DNA from 4 places in the Methylophilus sp. 3sh_L genome. Region 2 is predicted to be linked to each of the others. Evidence: predicted binding sites of a transcription regulator. Region 2 holds the regulator's gene; each other region holds the start of a gene.
What was found. The regulator sigma-54, encoded in region 2, starts transcription at its own class of promoters, with help from an activator protein. The targets are predictions, from matches to a motif close to TGGCACNNTTCCTGCT.

Region 1 (5,215 bases), on a different contig from region 2:
TAACCGGTCACGTCGTCATAGATCAGGGTGCCGTCTTTGACGTAATGGGTGGTCCGCTGGTAGTCATCGTTGTGGCCAAACTCGTAGCCGGTACCGACCACTTCCATGCCCAAATCCTCATAGGCACCAATCACGTGACGGGGGCGCAGGCCACCGACAAACAGCATGACTTTTTTGCCTTGCAGGCGTGGTTTGTATTTGGCGATCACGGCATCGGTCAGTGCCTTGTATTTGGCAATCACCTGCTCGGTTTTTTCCTTGATGCTGTCGTCAAAGAAGCTGGCGATTTTGCGCAGCGATTCTTCGATTTTGGACGGGCCAAAGAAGTTGTACTCTACCCATGGGATCCCGTACTTCTCTTCCATGTGGCGGCTGATGTAGTTCATCGAGCGGTAGCAGTGCAGGATGTTGAGTTTGGCCTTGGGTGTGTTTTCCAGCTCGGCAATTGAGCCGTCACCGGACCACTGGGCAATCACGCGCAGCCCCATTTCTTCGAGCAGGATACGGCTGGACCAGGCATCGCCACCGATGTTGTAGTCACCGATAATCGCCACGTCATACGGGCTGGCCTCGAATTTGTTTTTGTCGGGGTCGGTTTTATCAAACACGAAGTCACGCACGGCGTCGTTAGCAATGTGGTGACCCAGGGATTGCGACACGCCACGGAAACCCTCACAACGCACAGGCACAATCACCTTGCCTTCATACTCTTTGGCTTTCTTCTTGGAAACGGCTTCGATATCGTCGCCAATCAGACCAATTGGACACTCGGACTGCACGGTAATCCCCTTGTTGAGCGGGAACAGTACCTGAATTTCGTCGATAATTTTTTCCAGTTTTTTGTCACCGCCAAACACGATGTCTTTTTCCTGGAAGTCAGAGGTAAACTGCATGGTGCCGAAGGTGTCGATACCGGTGGTACCGATGTAGTAGTTACGGCGTGACGCCCAGGAATACTGGCCACACCCAACCGGGCCGTGAGAAATATGCACCATGTCTTTAATCGGGCCCCACACCACGCCCTTGGAACCGGCGTAGGCGCAGCCACGGATGGTCATCACGCCTGGCAGCGATTTGATGTTAGATTTCACATCACACTCGGATTTGCCTTCTTCATACACATTCAAATGTTTTGCACGTTTTTTGGCGGACTTTTCAGGATAGGCTTTTAACACCTCCTGAATCAGCTCGGCGCCGTTGACTTTTGTTTCAGCAGTCGCACTCATCGTTGTCTCCTATGTTCGACTAAAAACCAGTGATAAAAAGAAACTTTTCAAAAATTGTTGAAATTGCCTGGAAGTAACCTCCTCAACTTTTGAAACCGTCTCTGGAGGGGTTGGCAAGGGGCAAAAGCCCCCTGCCAAAGACTGACTAAGCTGCGGTTGCCGCTTTACCAATCAGTGTTTCATCCTCTTTCTTCATGATGCCGAAGTCCATCAACAGGTCTTCCAGCTCATCCATGGTGATCGGGGTTGGGATGGTGCCGTTACCGGCGTTGGCGTGAACTTTCTGTGCCAGTTGACGGTATTCCTCAGCTTGCTTGGAGTCCGGGGCGTATTCCAGCACGGTCATACGACGCAACTCGGCGTGTTGCACCACGTTGTCACGTGGCACAAAGTGGATCAGTTTGGTACCCAGTTTGCCTGCCAGGGCTTCAGCCAGTTCCAGTTCCTTGTCAGTCTGGCGTTCGTTACATACCAGGCCACCCAAACGTACACCGCCGGAGTTGGCATATTTCAGGATGCCTTTGGAAATGTTGTTGGCGGCATACATCGCCATCATTTCGCCGGACATGACGATATAGATTTCCTGTGCCTTGTTTTCACGGATAGGCATGGCGAAACCACCGCACACCACGTCCCCCAATACGTCGTAGGAGACATAATCCACGCCGTCATAAGCGCCGTTTTCTTCCAGGAAGTTGATCGAGGTAATCACACCACGGCCAGCGCAACCCACGCCAGGTTCTGGACCACCGGATTCCACGCAACGGATGTCGCGGTAACCGATTTTCATCACATCTTCGATTTCCAGGTCCTCGACAGAACCCGCTTCTGCCGCCAGGGACAATACGGTGTCCTGGGCTTTTGCGTGCAGAATCAGGCGGGTGGAGTCGGCTTTAGGGTCGCAACCGACGATGAGGATTTTCTGACCCATTTCGGCCAAGGCGGCCAGCGTGTTTTGAGAAGTGGTGGACTTGCCGATGCCACCTTTGCCATAAAATGCAATTTGACGTAATGCAGCCATAATGAAGCTCCTTTGGTTTAAATGAAAATTCGTCGCTGTACGCAGCCATCTTCCGATTCCGAATCGCAACCTAATCACTTTTCTTATCAGGCGATGGATGGTGTCGGCCATGTAGGCTGTGTATGGCAAGGAGCGTGCCAACAGAAAAATTAAAATTTAAGTATTTGATTTTTATTGATATTTTAATAAAAACGCAGTCCACACCCCCTTAAATCCCCTCTGTCGCAAACACGACAAAAGCGGCGCCCAGCGTGCGGTATGAAACAAAGCTTTCTGCATACGGTCAGCCGCCTTTCAATGCGTTGCTTTCTACACCAACTGGCCGCCAAGCCGCATCCAGGCTTGATCCTTGCCTTCTGCAGACCGATTGGCATAGCTGTTGGTATAACACTTGCTGAATCAGGACTATCTGTCAGTTCCCAGAGAGGTCAGGATGCACCAACCATTACCCCCCATTAATCCGGCGCTGGATACCAGCCGCCACAAACCGGTCGCGCAAATTCAAGGCAATCCGCACTTTGCTCAGATCGGTGGAGAAGCGGTCATTAGCCGTCTGGTCGACCGCTTTTATGTGCATATGAACACGGCACCGGAAGCTGCCGCGATCCGCGCCATGCATGCGGCAGACTTGTCTGAAACCAAGGCGGTGCTGGTGCAGTTTCTGATCGAATGGCTGGGTGGCCCCAAGGAGTACAGCCGTGAACGCGGCCACCCGCGCCTGCGCCAGCGGCATGCCATGTTTGGTATCGGCGAGGCAGAAAGAGATGCCTGGATGTTATGCATGCGGCGTGCCCTGCTGGAAGTGGTGACAGATGCCACGTTAAGGGCACAGCTCGATCAGGCTTTCTTTAAAACCGCAGATTTTATTCGTAACCAGCCAGCGTAACCCCTGGCCTCATTTATTTAGGAGAACCTTGCAATGACCACCATGGAAAGTACCATTTTCGGCAAACTCAATGCCGCCAACCGTTTGCAAAACCCAGTATTTAAAGACGCCACCAAAGTGCCAGGCCGCTTTGGATTCCGCGGTGAACTGGCGATTAAATTTGCCCCACAACTGGCCGATGAAGCGCGCCCGCCAGAAATCACCTGCGACCAGGTCATGGCCTATGCGCAGGAAGGCGAAAGTGGTATGCCGTTTTTTACCGGCTACCTGTTGTCATTTGGTTATCTGGATTTACTCGTCGATGCACTCAAAGACGTGCTGCTCCCAGAAGGCAAATATATCGTCTTCTGCAACAATATTGACCTGTTGAAAAAATACACAGTCAAGATGAACGGCAGCACTTTCTACATCCTGCCCATTGATGAAGCCACGGTATATAACGAGCTACTGGAACTGTTGCGCCTGGAAAAAAACGACCTGAAAAAACTGGATACTGGCGCCAAGCTGGATGCCGTCATTGCCAAAGCAATGAGCTTCAGCGCCAACTTCCCTGAAATCAGCTATGAGGAAGGCTTGAAGCTGATGGGGCCCGTGCGTAACCCTAATGAAAACCGCCCGGTATAAACTGCGCTCTCATCCGCTTGCTAACCAACGTTAGCAAGCGTTCTGTGATTGACTCATTTGGTCAAGATTCCAGCCCTGTAAGCAGCGCTGGAATCAGCCACGCCTTGCTTGTAAGCGCCAAAAGATCTGAAATAAGCAAAGCAATCACGAACTACGTTGTTTAACTTATTAATAAAACCCCTCCTGAGTGCCACCATAAAGCAATTACACAAGCTTGGCAGTGAGTCCATTTCGAAACGACGTCCTTTACCTTTAGCTTAAAGTCGCCTCCCTTGAGTCAAGGGGCTTACCGCCTGATGCAAACTTTAAGTTGCAGGATAGCCGCGATGGCTATGGTACGGCACCCCTGACGTTTAAAGCATGGACAACGCGCAACGCGTTCACTCTGCGAGTCAATCTTGTGACTCAGATGCTCTGAATGATTCAAGTGCAGCACTTTTGCATCGCAGCGCATTGCCCCTTTTCTAACACGGTGGAGTCTTTCAATATGTCAGAACATACTTGTAGTCCCGGTTGTCAACATGGTGTTGCCCCAGAACAAGAGGCGCTGGTCAAAGAGGAGTTTCACGAAGCAAGAAGGTCGTTTCTGAAAGATGCGTTTGCGGTGGGCAGTAGCACAGCAGCGCTAGGGGCATTAGGCATCAGCATGTCGCCGAGTGCGTTTGCGCAAAGCCCCAAAGTGGGGACTGGCCGGGCCAATCATTTTTATGTCCCAGCCAATGACAAAACAGTGCATTGGGGATTTTTCAGTAAATCGCTCAAACCGCTCATTGAGGTGGAATCCGGCGACTATGTCACGTTGGAAACACTGACCCACCATGCCAATGATGATGCCGAGCGTATGGTGCGTGGCGATCCTGGGGCTGAAAGCGTGTTTTACTGGGACAGCAAGCGCAAAGGTGTAGATAGGCGCGGCATCGGTGCCATGAATGCCAAAGTGGGCGCTGGCGGTGGTTTAGGTGTCCATATTTGCACCGGCCCGATTGCGATTAAAGGCGCAGAGCCCGGCGATATCCTGGAAGTGCGTATTGTGGATGTGACCCCCAGACCCAGCGCAAACCCCTTATACAAAGGCAAGGCGTTTGGCAGCAATGCAGCGGCCTGGTGGGGCTTCCATTACGGGGATACCATTGAGGAGCCCAAAAAACGCGAAGTCATCACTATTTACGAAGTCGATGCGACCGGCGAAAGAAACTATGCTTCTGCGGTGTATAACTTCCGCTGGACTCCCCAAACGGACCCCTTCGGCATCGTGCATTCCATCATTGATTACCCCGGCGTACCGGTCGACCATAAAACCATCAAAGAAAACCACAATGTCCTGAAGAATGTCCGTATTCCTATCCGCCCGCACTTTGGCACCATGGGGGTCGCACCGAGTGAAGCCGACATGGTTAACTCGATTCCACCTAACTATACTGGCGGCAACATTGATAACTGGCGGATTGGTAAGGGTGC
Region 2 (5,215 bases):
TGCATTTGAAGCCGCGGTGCATATGATTTTGGCTTGCAAGGGACGGGTGGTCGTCACGGGCATGGGCAAATCAGGCCATATTGGTGGCAAAATTGCAGCCACTCTAGCTAGCACCGGCACCCCGGCTTTTTTCATGCATCCGGCGGAAGCTAGCCATGGTGATCTAGGCATGATTACCGCAGAAGATGTCGTGATCGCACTGTCCAACTCCGGCGAAAGTGATGAAATCATTAATATTTTGCCGGCCATTCGCCGTATTGGCGCCCGCGTATTGAGCATTACCGGCAGTGAAGCGTCTACGCTGTCACGCGAATCGGAAGTGCATTTGAGTGCAGCCGTAAGCCATGAGGCTTGTCCGCTCGGCTTGGCCCCAACGGCCAGCACCACGGCCGCCTTGGCGCTTGGTGATGCCTTAGCACTTTGCGTGCTGGACTTGCGCGAGTTTACTGCAGAAGACTTCGCCCGCTCGCACCCTGGTGGCAGCTTGGGCAGACGATTGCTGGTGCGGATTAAAGATGTGATGCGCACCGGCGCAGCGGTCCCTCAGATTGCTGAACAAGCCTCCATTCAGGAAGCCATTACGCAAATTTCGCTTAAAGGCATGGGTTTTACAGCGATTGTGGATCATGCGCAACGCCCTATTGGCATTTTCACCGATGGTGATTTGCGGCGGCTGTTTATGCAAGGCAATACACAACCTGATTCACCAATCCATACCGTGATGAACAGAACACCGCATTTACTGGAAACCAGTCAGATGGCGGTTGAAGCAGTCAACATGATGGAGCAACACAAAATCAATGGCTTTTTGGCGGTAGATACAGAGGGGCGATTGGTAGGGGCTTTCAATATGCATGATCTATTGAAAGCCAAGGTTGTCTAGCATAGAAAGTTCTCAACTCAAGCATGCTTAAACACCCTATTTTATTGCCGATTGCGCTCATGCTACTGCTGGCGCTGCTGACCTTCTGGATTAACCAGAATGTGCAGGAAGAAGCATTGAAAATGAGCAAGCTCAATCGCCAGGCACCCGATTATATGCTCTACAACTTTGTCAGCACACGTACAGATGCCGCCGGCAACACCAAATATGTGCTGGCCGCTGCAAAAATGCGTCATTTCCCAGTGAATGACTATACCGAGCTGCAACGACCCCGCTTTACCCAGTTTGGGCTGGACAAACCTTATACGCAAATTTATGGTCAGCGTGGACAGGTATCAGCCAATGGTAAACTGGTGGAATTTAGCAAGCAGGTCAAGGTGATCCGCCAAGCATCAGTAACCAAGCCGGAAACAGAGATGCAAACCGAACAACTTTGGATGGAGCCGGATACCGAAGTGGCCCATACAGACCAGCCCGTGGTAATCCGACAAAAACCGGCAACCGTCATTACTGGGACGGGGATGCGCTTTGATAACAGAGCCGATACCATGCAGCTATTTAACCGGGTACACGTTCATTACGAACGTCCACCCGCAGTGAATCGTTCGGCAAGCCCTGTCCAGGCAACGGATACAGAACGCGCCAATGAGCGTTGATGATGGAGAAATGAGTTGAACACGCAGAAGTCTTTATTTTTAGTGACATGCATACACGTATGGCTGCTATTTTCCCTCCCAGCCACTGCGCTGGCTGAAGAGTCTGACCGCGACCAACCGATAGAACTGGAAGCAGATACCGTCACCGTGAACGATGCCAAAAAAATCAGCATCTATACTGGTAATGTGATCCTGAATCAGGGTACCTTGCAAATCAAGGCCGACAAAATGATCGTACGTGAGGACCAGGACGGCTTTCAGCACAGCACCTGTACTGGCAATCCAACCACCTTCAAGCAAAAACGCACCGGTAAAGACGAGTGGATGCAAGGCAGTGGTCAACGCATTGAATACAATGCCCGCATGGATAAGGTACAACTGTATACCAATGCCTGGGTTAAACGCGGCGAAGACATTGTGAATGGCGACTACATCAGCTATGACGCCAATGCCGAGTATGCGGAGGTCATTGGCGGCACTAAAGCCAACCCGAACGGTACAGCCGGTAGCCGCGTTAAGGCCACGATCCAGCCTAAAAACAAAACCACGCCACCAGTGATTGACAACAAACCCACCTCGCAGCAAGGGTTGCGCATGAATCGCTCACTGCAACTCAAGGTGGAACCTGCACCCGCTGAAAGCACCAGCGAACAAGGTAAAGAGTAAGCTTAAAGATGGAAACCATGGCGTTAGCAGAGCAAAACCATTTGCAGGTCAACCACCTGAAAAAAACCTACCTGGGCCGTACCGTCGTCAAAAATACGACGCTTGAGTTACGTAGCGGCGAAGTGATTGGCCTGCTTGGCCCCAATGGTGCGGGCAAGACCACCAGCTTTTACATGATTGTCGGCCTGGTCGCGCTGGATGAGGGCAACATCACCCTCAATGGCACCGATGTTAGCCGCGCGCCCATGCATGAACGTGCGCGTATGGGCCTCGCTTACCTGCCACAGGAAGCCTCGATTTTCCGCAAGCTCAGCGTGACCGACAACATCCTCTCCATTCTGGAGACGCGCCCCTACACAGAAGAGGAGCGTGAGGCCAAGTTGGAGTCGTTGCTGGATCAATTACATATCCAGCACATCCGCAATAGCCAGGCAGTCAGCTTATCAGGGGGGGAGCGTCGGCGCGTTGAAATTGCACGCTGCCTCGCTACTGACCCTAAATTTATTTTGCTTGATGAACCGTTCGCCGGGATTGACCCGATTGCCGTGATTGAAATCCAGAAAATCATCCGCTACCTGAGCAGCCAAAATATTGGTATTTTAATTACAGACCACAATGTCCGCGAGACGTTGGACATCTGTGATCGCGCATACATCGTCAACGAAGGCGCTGTGTTTGCGGCAGGGACCCCTGATGAAATCATTCAGAACGAGGGTGTACGTGAAGTCTATCTGGGCAAGAATTTTAGGCTGTAATCCGTCATGAAACAGAACCTGCAATTACGTATTTCGCAAAACCTGGCGCTGACTCCGCAGTTGCAGCAGTCTATCCGTTTGCTGCAACTGTCCACGCTGGAGCTGAACCAGGAGCTGGAAACCATCCTGCAAGAAAACCCTTTGTTAGAAATGTCTGACGGAGAAGACGGCGAGTTTGAAGAGGGTTCAGCGCCAGCGGCCAGCCCCGAGCCAGAGCTGACAGATGCCAGCTCGTTTGACATGGCCACGCAGCATGAAATCACAGCACCCGCGGAAAGCTTGCGCGAAGAGCTGCATGACGACCTTGGCGGGAGCGAGAGCGATCTGCCTAACTTAAGCGAGGAATTCACCCCGCCAGAATTTGAAGATGATTATGAGGAGTTTGGCAGTACCAGCAACTGGGATGAGGCCGGCCGCAATCATCAAGAAGATGAAGACAGCGACTTTTCCCGGCAGGAAACCACCAGCATCAGCTTGCGTGAGCATTTAATAGACCAGATCCAGCTGGCACACTTGTCGCAGCGGGACATGAGCCTGGTCAAGTTATTGCTGGACAGCATTAATGACGATGGCTATCTCGAACAGGATTTACAGGAGATCGTTGAGCACCTGCCTCTTGAACTTGAAGTAGAGCTGCTAGAACTGGAAACCGCGCTCAAGCTGATCCAGAACCTGGACCCCCTGGGCGTTGGTGCACGTGATTTACGTGAATGCCTGCTGTTGCAACTGATGCACTTGCCCGCAGAGACGCCATATCTGCAAACGGCGATTGCAATCGCCAAAGACCATTTGGCGCTGCTAGCCAACAAAGACTTTGTCAAACTGCGAAAAGTGCTGGCTTGTGACGAAGCCGCACTCAAAGCCGCACAACAACTGATCCGCCAACAAAACCCCAGACCCGGCAGCGAGTTTTCCAACTTTAGTCACGATCACTTTATCCAGCACGATGTGGTGGTGAAAAAAATCAAAGGCATCTGGGTCGCCTCCTTAAACGATGGAGTGATTCCCAAGCTACGCATCAACCAGATGTACGCAGACATCCTCAAGCGCAACCGCGAGAGCTCAGGCCAATACTTGCAAAGCCAGATGCAAGAAGCCAAATGGATGATTAAAAACATCCAGCAACGGTTCTCGACCATTCTGCGCGTGTCGCAAGCCATTGTGGACCGCCAGCGCAACTTCTTTGAGCACGGGGAAATTGCCATGCGGCCACTGGTGCTGCGTGAAATCGCCGAAGAGCTCGATTTACATGAAAGCACCGTTTCACGTGTCACCACGCATAAGTACATGCTCACACCGCGGGGCGTCTATGAACTCAAATACTTCTTTGGCAGCTCGGTTGCCACCGATGCAGGCGGTTCATGTTCTGCCACGGCCATCCGCGCATTGATCAAGCAAATGGTGGCTGAAGAAAACCCGAAAAAGCCGTTGTCGGACAATCAGATCACCGACACACTCGCCCAGCAAGGCATCGTCGTTGCCCGCCGGACGATTGCCAAATACCGTGAGTCACTGAATATTCCGCCCGCAAATTTGCGCAAATCGCTTTAAAACAAAAGGCCGCATTCGCGGCCTTTTTGCTTGTCGGGACAAACTTATCAATCCCTATTACCTGATCGTAATCTTGGCAAATTTGCGTTTACCAACCTGCGCAACCACCGTGATCCCTTTTGCCAAGGGTAGATTTTTATCGTCGACCTTGACGCTGTCTAGCTTGACACCGCCCTGCTGTATGGCTCGCATCGCTTCGCTAGTACTTTCGACCAGGCCTGCCTGCTTGAGCAATTGGCTAATGCCTATGCTTTCGCCTTCAATGGTCACTGACACTTCAGGCACCTCGTCTGGGATGCCGCCTTTGGCTCGGGTTTGAAAGTCTTGCAACGCTTTTTCTGCGGCAGCTTGGCCATGAAAACGCGCCACAATTTCCTGTGCAAAGCCGACTTTGATATTGCGGGGATTTTCACCAGCTGCGACTTGTGCTTTCCACTCGGCGATGGTTTCCAGTGTCGCAAAAGACAGCAAATCAATGTACCGCCACATCAGTTCATCTGAAATTGACATAATCTTGGCAAAAATAGTCTCTGGCGCTTCACTGATCCCAATATAGTTACCCAGTGATTTGGACATTTTATTCACGCCATCCAGGCCTTCCAGCAGCGGCATCATCAATACACATTGCTGCGCCTGACCCGCCTGCTTTTGCAACTCTCGCCCCATGAGCAGGTTAAATTTCTGGTCAGTGCCGCCAAGCTCAA
Region 3 (5,215 bases), on a different contig from region 2:
TGCTCGACGCCGAGGCCAGCGCAAAAAAGAAACTGCCCTGGCTAAGCCCAGATTCAGCAATTCCACTGATCGGTGTCCTCGATTATGAAAACCCGACCACGCTGGAGACGGCCACTGCGCTGGGCTGTCATGGCATGCTGGTAAGGCCGCTGCAAGCCAAAGGCTTGCTCTCCACCCTCATCCTGACCATGCATCATTGCCAGCAACTGAAAACTTTGCGCAAACGTAACCAGCGCCTGGAAGAAAAACTGCAGGCGGCAGGCGAAATCAGTGCGGCACAAGCCATGTTGGCGCATGCGCGCGGAATCAGTGCAACCGAGGCTTACAAAATCCTGCGCGAGCAGGCCATGCTCAAACGCGTGACGGTGGAAGACATTGCACGTGCGCTGCTGCAAACCGACGGTCTATTGTCCAATCCAGCCAAACACCGTTAGAATGCACGCCCTTGCATGGCCGCTGCCGGTCCTGCGCACAGTTTTTGCTTGAATTAGTCCGATGATGACCGACATTTCCCCCGCGCAAACCATTACCTTGGCCAAAATCAGGCATATCGAAGAGCTCGAGCGCCTGGATAGCTGCATTGCGTTTGTAGAAAAAATTGGCCAACTGATCCACCATTTGCAAATTGAGCGTGGCGCCAGTTGTCTCTATATTGCCTCCGAAGGCCAGCGCTTTGCCGCCGAGCGGGCAGAGACTGTGGCGCAGAACCAGGCGATCGAAACCGGCTTCAGGGCCGCCTTGCAGCAACACTTGGATAAAAACAGCCGCGCCGATGCCAAGCAGCTGACGCTGATCTCCTGGATATTGCTCGGTCTGGACCAGATGACCACACTGCGGCATCAAATTACCCTGCTCAATATTTCGTTTGCCGATGGCATCGAATCATTTAACCGCCTCATAGGCAGCTTGATTGCGCTGATCTTCGAGATCACCGACAGCTCAGTCAACAGCAAGATCTCTACCTGTTTGTTGGCCCTGTACAACCTGATCCAGGGCAAGGAATTTGCAGGACAGGAACGTGCAGTGGGCGCTTATTTATTTGGCTCTGGCAGCCTGCAACTGCCACACCAGCAAAAGCTGTTTGAACTGATTGCGCAGCAGGAGCGGCACTTTGAATTGGTATGCCAGTTTGGCAGTAAAGAACTGTGTGAAGTCTGGCAGCAGTGGCAAACCAGTGACTGGCAGCAGCAACATACCAAGTACCGCGCCAAGCTGACCAGCGCGCGCGACCAACAAACCCTTAACCCCAGCCATGCCGACCTCTGGTTTGACTTATGCAGCCGCCGCCTGAGCGAGATGTGGCAGATTCAGTGCCAGCTGGTCGACACTATGCATGAACTGCTGGCCGGGCTCACCCGCCAGGCCAAACAAGATTACGAGCAAACCCGGCAGTACCTGCAAACTATCCAGGCCAGTCCGCAGGCCAACTTGAACAGCACGTTTTTCAACCTGGCGATTCCCATCGAAAATGCGCTGAACTTTCAGGCCCATGACACCTCGCAAACCTATCCCATGGCGTCTATGATCGCCTTGCTGCAACACCAGTCCCGGCAAATTGCCGACATGGAAACAGAGCTTTCAGACACCAAAAAGGCGCTGACCGAGCGCAAATTGATTGAGCGCGCCAAGGGCTTGCTCATGAGTACGCGCGGCCTCAATGAAATGGAAGCCTACAAAACCATGCGTAGCCTGGCCATGGAGCAAAACCGTAAAATTATTGATGTGGCGGAAAATATTTTGGCCCATCACACCGTGACGCGATAACGGTTTTCACAACGCTACCAGACCTTCAAATTGGTGCATCCGCACCCACGTGGTGCGAGAGGCATGCCCCCTTCTTAAGCCCTGCTTGAAAAAAGTTCCGTTAAAACCCAATTAAAATCAATCACTTAAAAAAATCAACCCACTTGGCACAGGCTTTGCTTATATGAAATCAAGCAACTTACCAAAGGCGGTGCGTTGCTTGTAGTGAGTTAACTGGAAACCACAGTTTGAATTTCTGATTAGCCGTTGCTGTTTCATCATCCACGGCTGGCAAAGATAAGGACAAAGGCGTCCTGAGTGTAGACCACGGTCTGCATTCAGGACGCCTTTTTTGTTTTGTATTTTCCGAACCCCTTTTTCGAATCAAATCTCAAGGAGCCGACATGAGCAGTTCTGACAAAAAAAATGTATCCCCCACCGAGGCAACGCCGGTGGACCAGGTGAACCAGCAACGCCGCCATTTCTTTATGAATACGCTGGCAGGCGCGTTTGGTGCTGCCGCCATGATGAACATGGTGCCTTCCGCCATCCGTAGCCAGGCTTGGGCGGCAGGCTCAGATGCGCCAGAAATCACGGAAGTGAAAGTGGGCTTTATCCCGCTGACCGACTGTGCACCGATTATCGTCGCCGCACAAATGGGCTTTGATAAAAAGTATGGCATCAAGATTGTGCCGTCTAAAGAAGCCTCCTGGGCAGGGGTACGCGACAAACTGGTCAATGGTGAGCTGCACGCCGCACATGTGTTATATGGCCTGATCTACGGTGTGCAAATGGGCATCGGCGGCCAGCAAAAAGACATGAACGTGCTGATGACGCTGAACAACAATGGCCAGGGCATCACGCTGGCTAACCAGCTCAAGGAAAAAGGCGTCACCAGTGGCGCGACGCTGAAACGCCTGCTCGACAACGAAAACCGCGACTTTACCTTTGCCCAGACCTTCCCTACCGGCACGCACGCCATGTGGTTGTACTACTGGCTGGCGACCTATGGCATCAACCCGATGCAGGACGTGAAAACCATTGTGGTGCCACCGCCACAAATGGTCGCCAACATGCGGATTGGCAATATGGATGGCTACTGCGTGGGCGAACCCTGGAACGCCCGTGCCATTTACGACAAGATCGGTTACACCGTAGCCACCACCCAAGATATCTGGGTAGACCATCCGGAAAAAGTATTGGGCACCACCGCTGACTTTATTGCTAAAAACCCGAACACGGCCCTCGCACTGACCAAAGCCATTCTCGAAGCCTCACGCTACATCGATGCGACTAAAAACCGCGCCGAGGTAGCCAAGCTGATTGCAGGCAAAGCCTACGTCAACGCGCCAGAAGAAGTGATTGAAGGCCGCTTCCTCGGCCACTACGACAACGGTATCGGCAAAAAATGGGAAGACCCCAACTACATGAAGTTCTTCAATGACGGCAAAGTCAGCTTCCCTTACCTGTCAGACGGCATGTGGTTCCTGACCCAACACAAACGCTGGGGCTTGCTCAAGTCTGACCCGGATTACCTCGGCGTGGCGAAAAAGGTGAACCGCATTGATATTTATACCGAAGCCGCCAAATCTCTGGGCATTAGCGTGCCGACAGACGTGATGCGTAGCAGCAAGCTGATTGATGGCGTGGTGTGGGATGGCAAAGATCCCAAAGGCTATGCCAATGGCTTCAAGGTTAAAGCGTAATTCTTTCAAGGAGAGTCACCATGAGTGTCGTCAGCTTTAACAAGGAAAAAATCATGCAAAACAGTGAGCAGGCTGCCAAAGCAATGCCAGCCAAGCAAGCAAAACCGGTTGTCGCGGTGGTGAGCCCTCTCTCGGCCACCGCAACAGCAGCCACCCCGGCGAGCAAAAAAGCCGGGGCATGGGCGGCAATAGCCAAACGAGTCTTTGAAGGACTGTTGCCGCCTGTGATTGGCCTGCTGATCTTTGGCGCCATCTGGTCTACCGTGGCCGCCCTGACTCAGGGCTTGCCGGGACCGGTGCAAACCTGGCATTCGGCGGTGGAACTGTTTAGCGACCCGTTTTACATCAACAACCCGAATGACATGGGCATCGGCTGGAACATCCTCAACTCGCTCAAACGCGTCGCCACCGGCTTCGCGCTGGCAGCCGTTGTTGGCATCCCCATGGGCTTTGTCATCGGCCGCTACGCCTTTATGTCCAAAATGGCGGCGCCCATTATCAGCCTACTCAAACCCGTCTCCCCCTTGGCCTGGCTGCCGATCGGCCTGTTGGTATTCAAAGCTGCGAACCCGGCGGCGATCTGGGTGATTTTCATCACCGCCGTCTGGCCGATGATCATCAACACCGCGGTGGGGGTGAGCAAAGTGCCGCAAGACTACATGAACGTGGCCAAGGTACTGAACCTGTCCGAGTGGAAGGTCATCACCAAAATCCTGCTGCCCTATGTCATGCCTTACATGATGACCGGCGTACGCCTGTCGATTGGGGCAGCGTGGCTGGTGATTGTGGCGGCAGAAATGCTGACTGGCGGTGTGGGCATTGGCTTCTGGGTGTGGGATGAATGGAACAACCTGAATGTTGAGCACATCATCATCGCGATTTTCATTGTGGGCATCGTCGGCTTGTTGCTGGAGCAGTGTCTGGTCATGCTGGCCAAACGCTATAGCTACGAATAATGACTCGCCCCATTTGACTGAAGGATTCTAATCATGACGACCACTGTAAAACAAGACCGCTATGTGTTGATTGAAAACGTCAACATGATTTTTAACACCAAAAAAGGCAGTTTCCAGGCCTTGAAAGACATCAACCTGTCTATCCAGGAAGGGGAATTCATTTCCATCATCGGCCACTCCGGCTGTGGCAAATCGACCGTGCTCAACCTGATTGCCGGCTTGTTGCAACCGACAGACGGCTATTTGTTTTGTGCCGGCCGCGAAATCGCCAAGCCGGGTCCTGAGCGCGCCGTGGTGTTTCAAAACCACTCCCTGCTGCCCTGGTTGACCTGTTATGAAAATGTTTACCTGGCGGTGGAGCGCGTGTTTGCGGCCACTGAAAGCAAAGCACAACTGGCAGAACGTACCCGCGCAGCACTGGAGCTGGTGGGCTTAAGCCACGCTATGGAAAAACGCCCGAATGAAATCTCTGGCGGCATGAAGCAACGCGTAGGGATTGCCCGGGCACTCGCCATGGAGCCCAAGGTGTTACTGCTGGATGAGCCGTTTGGTGCGCTGGATGCGCTGACCCGTGCTGGCCTGCAAGACGAACTGATGGCCATCATGGCACGTTCCGGTTGTACTGCCGTCATGGTGACACACGATGTGGACGAAGCCGTACTGCTCTCGGACCGCATCGTCATGATGACCAACGGCCCGGCAGCCACCATCGGTGAAATCCTGGAAGTCGATTTACCCCGTCCACGCAAACGCCTGGAGCTGGTGGAAGACCCGGCTTACACGCATTTGCGCAGCGAAGTTTTGAAGTTT
Region 4 (5,215 bases), on a different contig from region 2:
ATCTTGCCAAAGCCCTCATGGTGCATTTTCATCATGGGCGAGACCATGACGCCGGTTTCACGCTCGACTGCCAGGCCCACGGCGTTATAAAACAACTCCAGTCGCCACAGGGTTTCCGGGTCCGGGTCACCGATAATCGGCATCTCGCGGCGCTGCTCCTTGCTGATGATGTAGGGCGCCAGCAAGGTCACATTGTCCTTGCCTTCCCAGGCGCCATGGGTGTCTTGCGCCCGCCATTGTTTAATCAGTTCGATCACAAATGGCGAGGTCCAGGGATCACTGGCTACTGGCGCTTCAGCGACTGCTGTCATGTTTTTCTCCTAAAAAAATATATGTTTTCACCACAGAGGCTCAGAGTTCACAGAGAAAAGCGAAATCAAAACTTGAGTATTAACGCTTACCTATACTGCTTGAACTATTGCCACCTAAGCCACAGAAATTTTTAAAACCTACTTGGTTTTACCTCTGTGTTCTCTGTGCCCTCTGTGGCTATAAGTAAAGGGTTTAAATCTTTTTTAGCCACAGAGGACGCAGAGGTCACAGAGAGAAGCTAATTCAACGTTCGAGTTTTAAGCTTTACCTCTACCGCTATTGCAACGCTACTTGTTTTGTCACAATAAACCTCATTCCGTCATTCCAGCGTAAGCGGGAGTCCATTTTAGTCAATCACTTATATGGATCCCCGCTTACGCGAGGATGACAAGGTGATACGTTTTTAGGTTTTACCTCTGTGGCTTAAAAAGTCTTTAAAACCTAAACCGTTTCTTCTTCCTCATCAAAGTCCAGCGCGGCGGCCTGGTCTTTGAGCAGGGCTTTGCGTAGCCACGGCGGTGGGGTGCCTTTGAGCACGTCCTGCAATTTGCCTAAAATTTCGTCTATCGGTTCATCGGCCGTGACTTTAACTGGGTGTATCTTGTGCGCCACCACGCGCGCAGCGGCAGAGCCGCCTATGGCCGCGACATATAGCAGGGCACAGTCTTTGATGACTTCGAGCTTGGGGGCGAGTTTGTCTTCGTTGCCATCTTCTTTTAAATCGCCATCAAAGGGCACCGAGTGCAAAAAGGTCCAGCTTTCTGGTGTCAGCTCATAAATGGCCAGGTGCTTGGCCCAGCCAAAGTGGGCATCTACCCGTTTTAAATCTTGTGTGGCAAAGGCAACTTTCATGATATGTATCCTTTATCTGTCGGGTTAATTCATCGCCGGGGTTGACCATTGCACCTGCGATTCGATGGGGGATTCATTGCTGTGGCAGCCGCCCGTTGGGCCGCATTGGCAAGCCTGCGATGGTGTGTCAGCTGGTGGTTGTGCATACCAGGTATCTGGCGCTGGCTCGTGCGTTTCTGCCAGAAAGGTATTGGCCAGTTCAAACGCCAGATCGCGCGTGCCGCGGTAACCTACAGTGACTTTATGGGCAGCGCCGATACGGTCAAACACTGGTATGCCGATACGCATAAACGGTAAGTGCAAGCGCTCGGCCATTTGCCTGCCATGGGCGTGGGTGAGTAGCAGGTCGCAGTCTTGCGCGCGTTGCTCGAGGTCTTCGAGGTCGCCAATCAATACTTCATATATGGGCAGTTGTTCCAGAATCGCCGATTGCGTGGTGGTGACTGCGCGCAAATCGCAGCCCATTTCCAGCAGAAACTGGCCATACGCCCATAGCAGGTCAGGCTCGGCACCAATAGCAACGGTTTTGCCGCCAGTGTAAAAGTGCGCATCCAGCATGGCATCCTGACATTGGCTGCGTTGACGACGCAGTTTGAGTGGCACCGGCAAGCCGCTGAGTTCAGACAGGTGCTGGATAAAGGCATCGCTGGCCGAGAGGCCGGTGAGGCGGTCAAACAAACGATAGGCCACGCCGGTTTTTTCTTCCAGTAGCTGTGCCGCCGGACGCATTTGCTCGCCGATGGCAATGTTGGCGCGGGCAGCGCCCAAAGTGTTTAACTGCTCCAGCGTGGTGCCGCCCAGTGTGGTAGGCGTAAAGTCTTCTGGGATATGCCCATCCAGCGAACCCGAAATGTCGGGTAGCATCACGGCTTCTAGCCCAAACAGCTCAATGATGTCGCGGATTTCTTGCAAGTCGCCAGGGGTGAGGTGGCTACCCGCCAGCACATTGACACGGCGGGCATGGCGTATATTGGCCGGTTGCGCAAAGTGCTGCACGATCTTGAGTACCGCCTTGCTCCAGCCATCCTGAAACGCGCCCACGTAGTCAGGCGTCGATACATACAGGATATGCATGTCAGCCAGCTCGGGGTGTTTTTGCGCAATCAGCTTGAGATAGGCATCCACATCATCGCCTTTGGTTTCGGTGAGTCCGGTAGAGGCGATGCCGAGGATGGAGGGCTGGTTGCGTTTCCAGATATTGACGATGGTTTGCTCGATATTGTCCATGCCACCAAGGATGGTGGTGACCTCGCTCATGGCCGTGGTTTGCATAGGGATCATCTCGCGAAAATGCCGCACAAACACCACCAAGCCAAACGAGGTGCAGCCTTGTGAACCGTGCAAGGTAGGCAAGCAGTTTTCCAGCCCCATAAAGGCCAGTGCTGCGCCTATCGGTGCGCTCATTTTGAGCGGGTTGACGCTGCAAGCTTTACTGGTGTGGGTGACTTTAGCCATAAGTATCCGATCAGGCGGCGATTTCGCGGCTATCCGTGGCCGTTTCTGCCACGGGTTGATCCCATGGCGCAGGTTGGCGTACCTGTGCCCACACCGGGTGATACAAGGTCTGGGTAATATTTTTCACCATTGCGACCATGCCCACATAGCCAGCATAAGCATGATGACGCTCCTGGTTAATGTCCATCCAAGGCATTTTGGCTTTGAGCGCCACAAACTGGCTGCGGCCGCCCGAAAGCATGATGTCGGCCCTGGCTTCTTTGAGCATGGCATACATGTCGCGCGGACGCATGTCGTCTATCATGTGCGCATCTTCGCCCATGATTTCCTTGATTTTTTCTTTGTCTTCTTCGGTGGATTTTTTTACGCTGGTGCCAACCACTTCCATACCAGCCTCTTGCAAGGCCGAGACCACCGACCAGGATTTGACGCCACCGGTAATCAGCAACACCCGTTTACCCAGCAAGCGTGGTTTATAAACCTCAATGGCCTGCCATGCCTTGGCCTCTTCACGTGCAATCAACACCTCTGTACGCGCCAGCAACTCGGCATCGGCCCCTTGTTGTACCAGCAGTGTCGCAATCTGGCGCAAGCTATCGCTCATGTCGCCAATGCCATAAAACGAGCCTTCAAAAAAGGGAATGCCATAACGCTCTTCCATCTTGCGCGCCACGTTAATCATGGCTTTGGAACACACCATCATCGCCACTTTGGCCCGGTGCGACTGCGCGACCTCACTGTACTTGGCATCGCCCGAAATACAAGCCAACACGCGTATGCCTAACTCATCCAGCAGCGGTTTGACCTGCCACAACTCACCGGCCAGGTTATATTCCCCGATGATATTGATGTCATACGGTGTGGTGTAATCAGGCTCTTGTGTGCCGATCACATACTCCAGCAAAGCCTCGCCAGCCAGCTTGTTACCCAGGTTTTTCGGGCCAACAAAACCGGGCGAGTTGACCGGAATCACCGGCTTGCCAAACTTTTCGGCCGCTTTTTTGCACACGGTTTCAATGTCATCGCCAGTCAGTGCGGGCACGCAGGTTTGGTAAACAAACACTGCTGGCGGGTCATATTTGGCGATGATTTCTTTAATCGACTTGAACAAGCGCTTTTCACCACCATAAATCACATCCAGCTCGTTCATGTCGGTGGTAAAACCGGTACGGTACAAGCGCGAGGCCGAAGACTTGGCGCCGCGGTTATCCCAGGAGTTGCCCTCGCAGGCAATCGGCCCATGCACCAGATGTGCGACATCGGTAATTGGCTGCAAGGCGATCTTGGCACCATCAAACGCGCAACCACCGGCGGCCGCGCCTGGCGTCAGTTGCTTGGTGCAACCTTTCTTGCGTGCTTTTTCATCCTTGGCCTGATTTTTATCGCAGCCGGGTTCATTAAACACGTCCTGAATTTTTTCGTTCAAACTTGCCATGACAAGACACCTGTGGAGTTCTTGTTGTGGTTATTGCAAGGAGTGTGCCACGCTATGTATTTGTTTTAACTATATGAATTTAAACAAAAATATTTGAAGTTATTGAATGTCGGAAAGCAGACAAATGCGACAATCGGTGTGGGGGTGGATCGCATGTTGTAGGGTGGGCAGGGATGCCCACGCGGGGGGGGCTTGTTGTTTGTGATGTTCTTTTTCGCCTTAATGGCGAGTTACTTTTTTTGCTTGCCCCAAAAAAGTAACCAAAAAGATGGCACCCAGCCATCACGGCCTTCGGCTGCCTTGCGTTGCTCGACAAAGTGGGCGGCCATCTAAACTCGCCCTGACAAGCCACACACTTCGTGGCTTGTTGCGGAACTCGAACAGCCGATGGCCGACATCCCCCACTTCGTCTGTGCTACTCAGCGTGATGGGATGGGATTGATCTCGCCAAAGTCACACTGTTAAAGTTAGAACCGTTCAAAAAAATAATTCTTTTATTCAATCCGCCAACAGTAGCAGTCGCATGGTGTTCCGGGGTCCCCATCTGCCGCGCCGAGTAGTAGTTGTAGGGTGGGCATGGATGCCCACGCGGATACGATAATGGTGGATTAGATCAATCGAGGATTAAAGCGTTGATAGTTTTCGCCTCTAGGCGAGTTACTTTCTGTTGCTTGCCCCACGGAAAGTAACCAAGGATTATGGGAAGCTTGGTACTTTCGCTTTAGTGGTCTTTTTAGAGGATTCTTTTCGCCCCTCGGCGAGTTACTTTTCTTTGCTTGCCCAAAGATAAAGTAACCAAAAGAAAGTGCACCCTAGCTTCCGCTCGTTTCCTGCGTTGCTCAGCAAAATAAGCGCTCGCAGAACTCATCCTAGTAGCCTGCACACTGCGCAGGCTACCGCGGGATTCGGACAGCCGCTCGCTTCATCTTATTTTGCCTGCGCTACTCGGCGCTGCAGATAGGGGCCCGAAAACCCATGAGTGCCCCCATTTGCTGATTAAAGAAAAGAATTTGAGTTTTTCAACGTCCCAATTTCTACGCTGTGAGTTTGGCGAGATAAATCCCATCCCATCACGCTGAGTAGCGCAGACGAAGTGGGGGATGTCGGCCATCGGTTGTTCGAGTTCCGCGGCAGCTTGCGTAGTGTGCAAGCTGCTAGGGC

Region 1: a site for sigma-54 is predicted at 2,372-2,387, ahead of nifH (nitrogenase iron protein). Genes of this name have one in related genera too.
Region 3: a site for sigma-54 is predicted at 1,909-1,924, ahead of ACIDF8_RS06555 (CmpA/NrtA family ABC transporter substrate-binding protein). Genes of this name have one in related genera too.
Region 4: a site for sigma-54 is predicted at 4,089-4,104, ahead of nifE (nitrogenase iron-molybdenum cofactor biosynthesis protein NifE). Genes of this name have one in related genera too.

Annotation. Positions count from the first base shown of each region.
Region 1 covers NZ_JBKOUF010000001.1:1,028,735-1,033,949, reverse strand. The annotation lists gene nifD (nitrogenase molybdenum-iron protein alpha chain) at 1-1,226, opposite strand, end outside; gene nifH (nitrogenase iron protein) at 1,372-2,247, opposite strand; gene ACIDF8_RS05255 (group II truncated hemoglobin) at 2,681-3,133, shown strand; gene ACIDF8_RS05250 (hypothetical protein) at 3,167-3,757, shown strand; gene ACIDF8_RS05245 (acetamidase/formamidase family protein) at 4,245-5,215, shown strand, end outside.
Region 2 covers NZ_JBKOUF010000007.1:90,332-95,546, forward strand. The annotation lists gene ACIDF8_RS12645 (KpsF/GutQ family sugar-phosphate isomerase) at 1-883, shown strand, start outside; gene lptC (LPS export ABC transporter periplasmic protein LptC) at 907-1,539, shown strand; gene lptA (lipopolysaccharide transport periplasmic protein LptA) at 1,555-2,205, shown strand; gene lptB (LPS export ABC transporter ATP-binding protein) at 2,223-2,960, shown strand; gene ACIDF8_RS12665 (RNA polymerase factor sigma-54) at 2,967-4,511, shown strand; gene tyrS (tyrosine--tRNA ligase) at 4,569-5,215, opposite strand, start outside.
Region 3 covers NZ_JBKOUF010000002.1:180,907-186,121, reverse strand. The annotation lists gene ACIDF8_RS06565 (ANTAR domain-containing response regulator) at 1-434, shown strand, start outside; gene ACIDF8_RS06560 (nitrate- and nitrite sensing domain-containing protein) at 496-1,764, shown strand; gene ACIDF8_RS06555 (CmpA/NrtA family ABC transporter substrate-binding protein) at 2,148-3,449, shown strand; gene ntrB (nitrate ABC transporter permease) at 3,470-4,405, shown strand; gene ACIDF8_RS06545 (ABC transporter ATP-binding protein) at 4,439-5,215, shown strand, end outside.
Region 4 covers NZ_JBKOUF010000001.1:1,051,656-1,056,870, forward strand. The annotation lists gene ACIDF8_RS05390 (NifX-associated nitrogen fixation protein) at 1-311, opposite strand, end outside; gene nifX (nitrogen fixation protein NifX) at 754-1,164, opposite strand; gene nifN (nitrogenase iron-molybdenum cofactor biosynthesis protein NifN) at 1,189-2,619, opposite strand; gene nifE (nitrogenase iron-molybdenum cofactor biosynthesis protein NifE) at 2,630-4,054, opposite strand.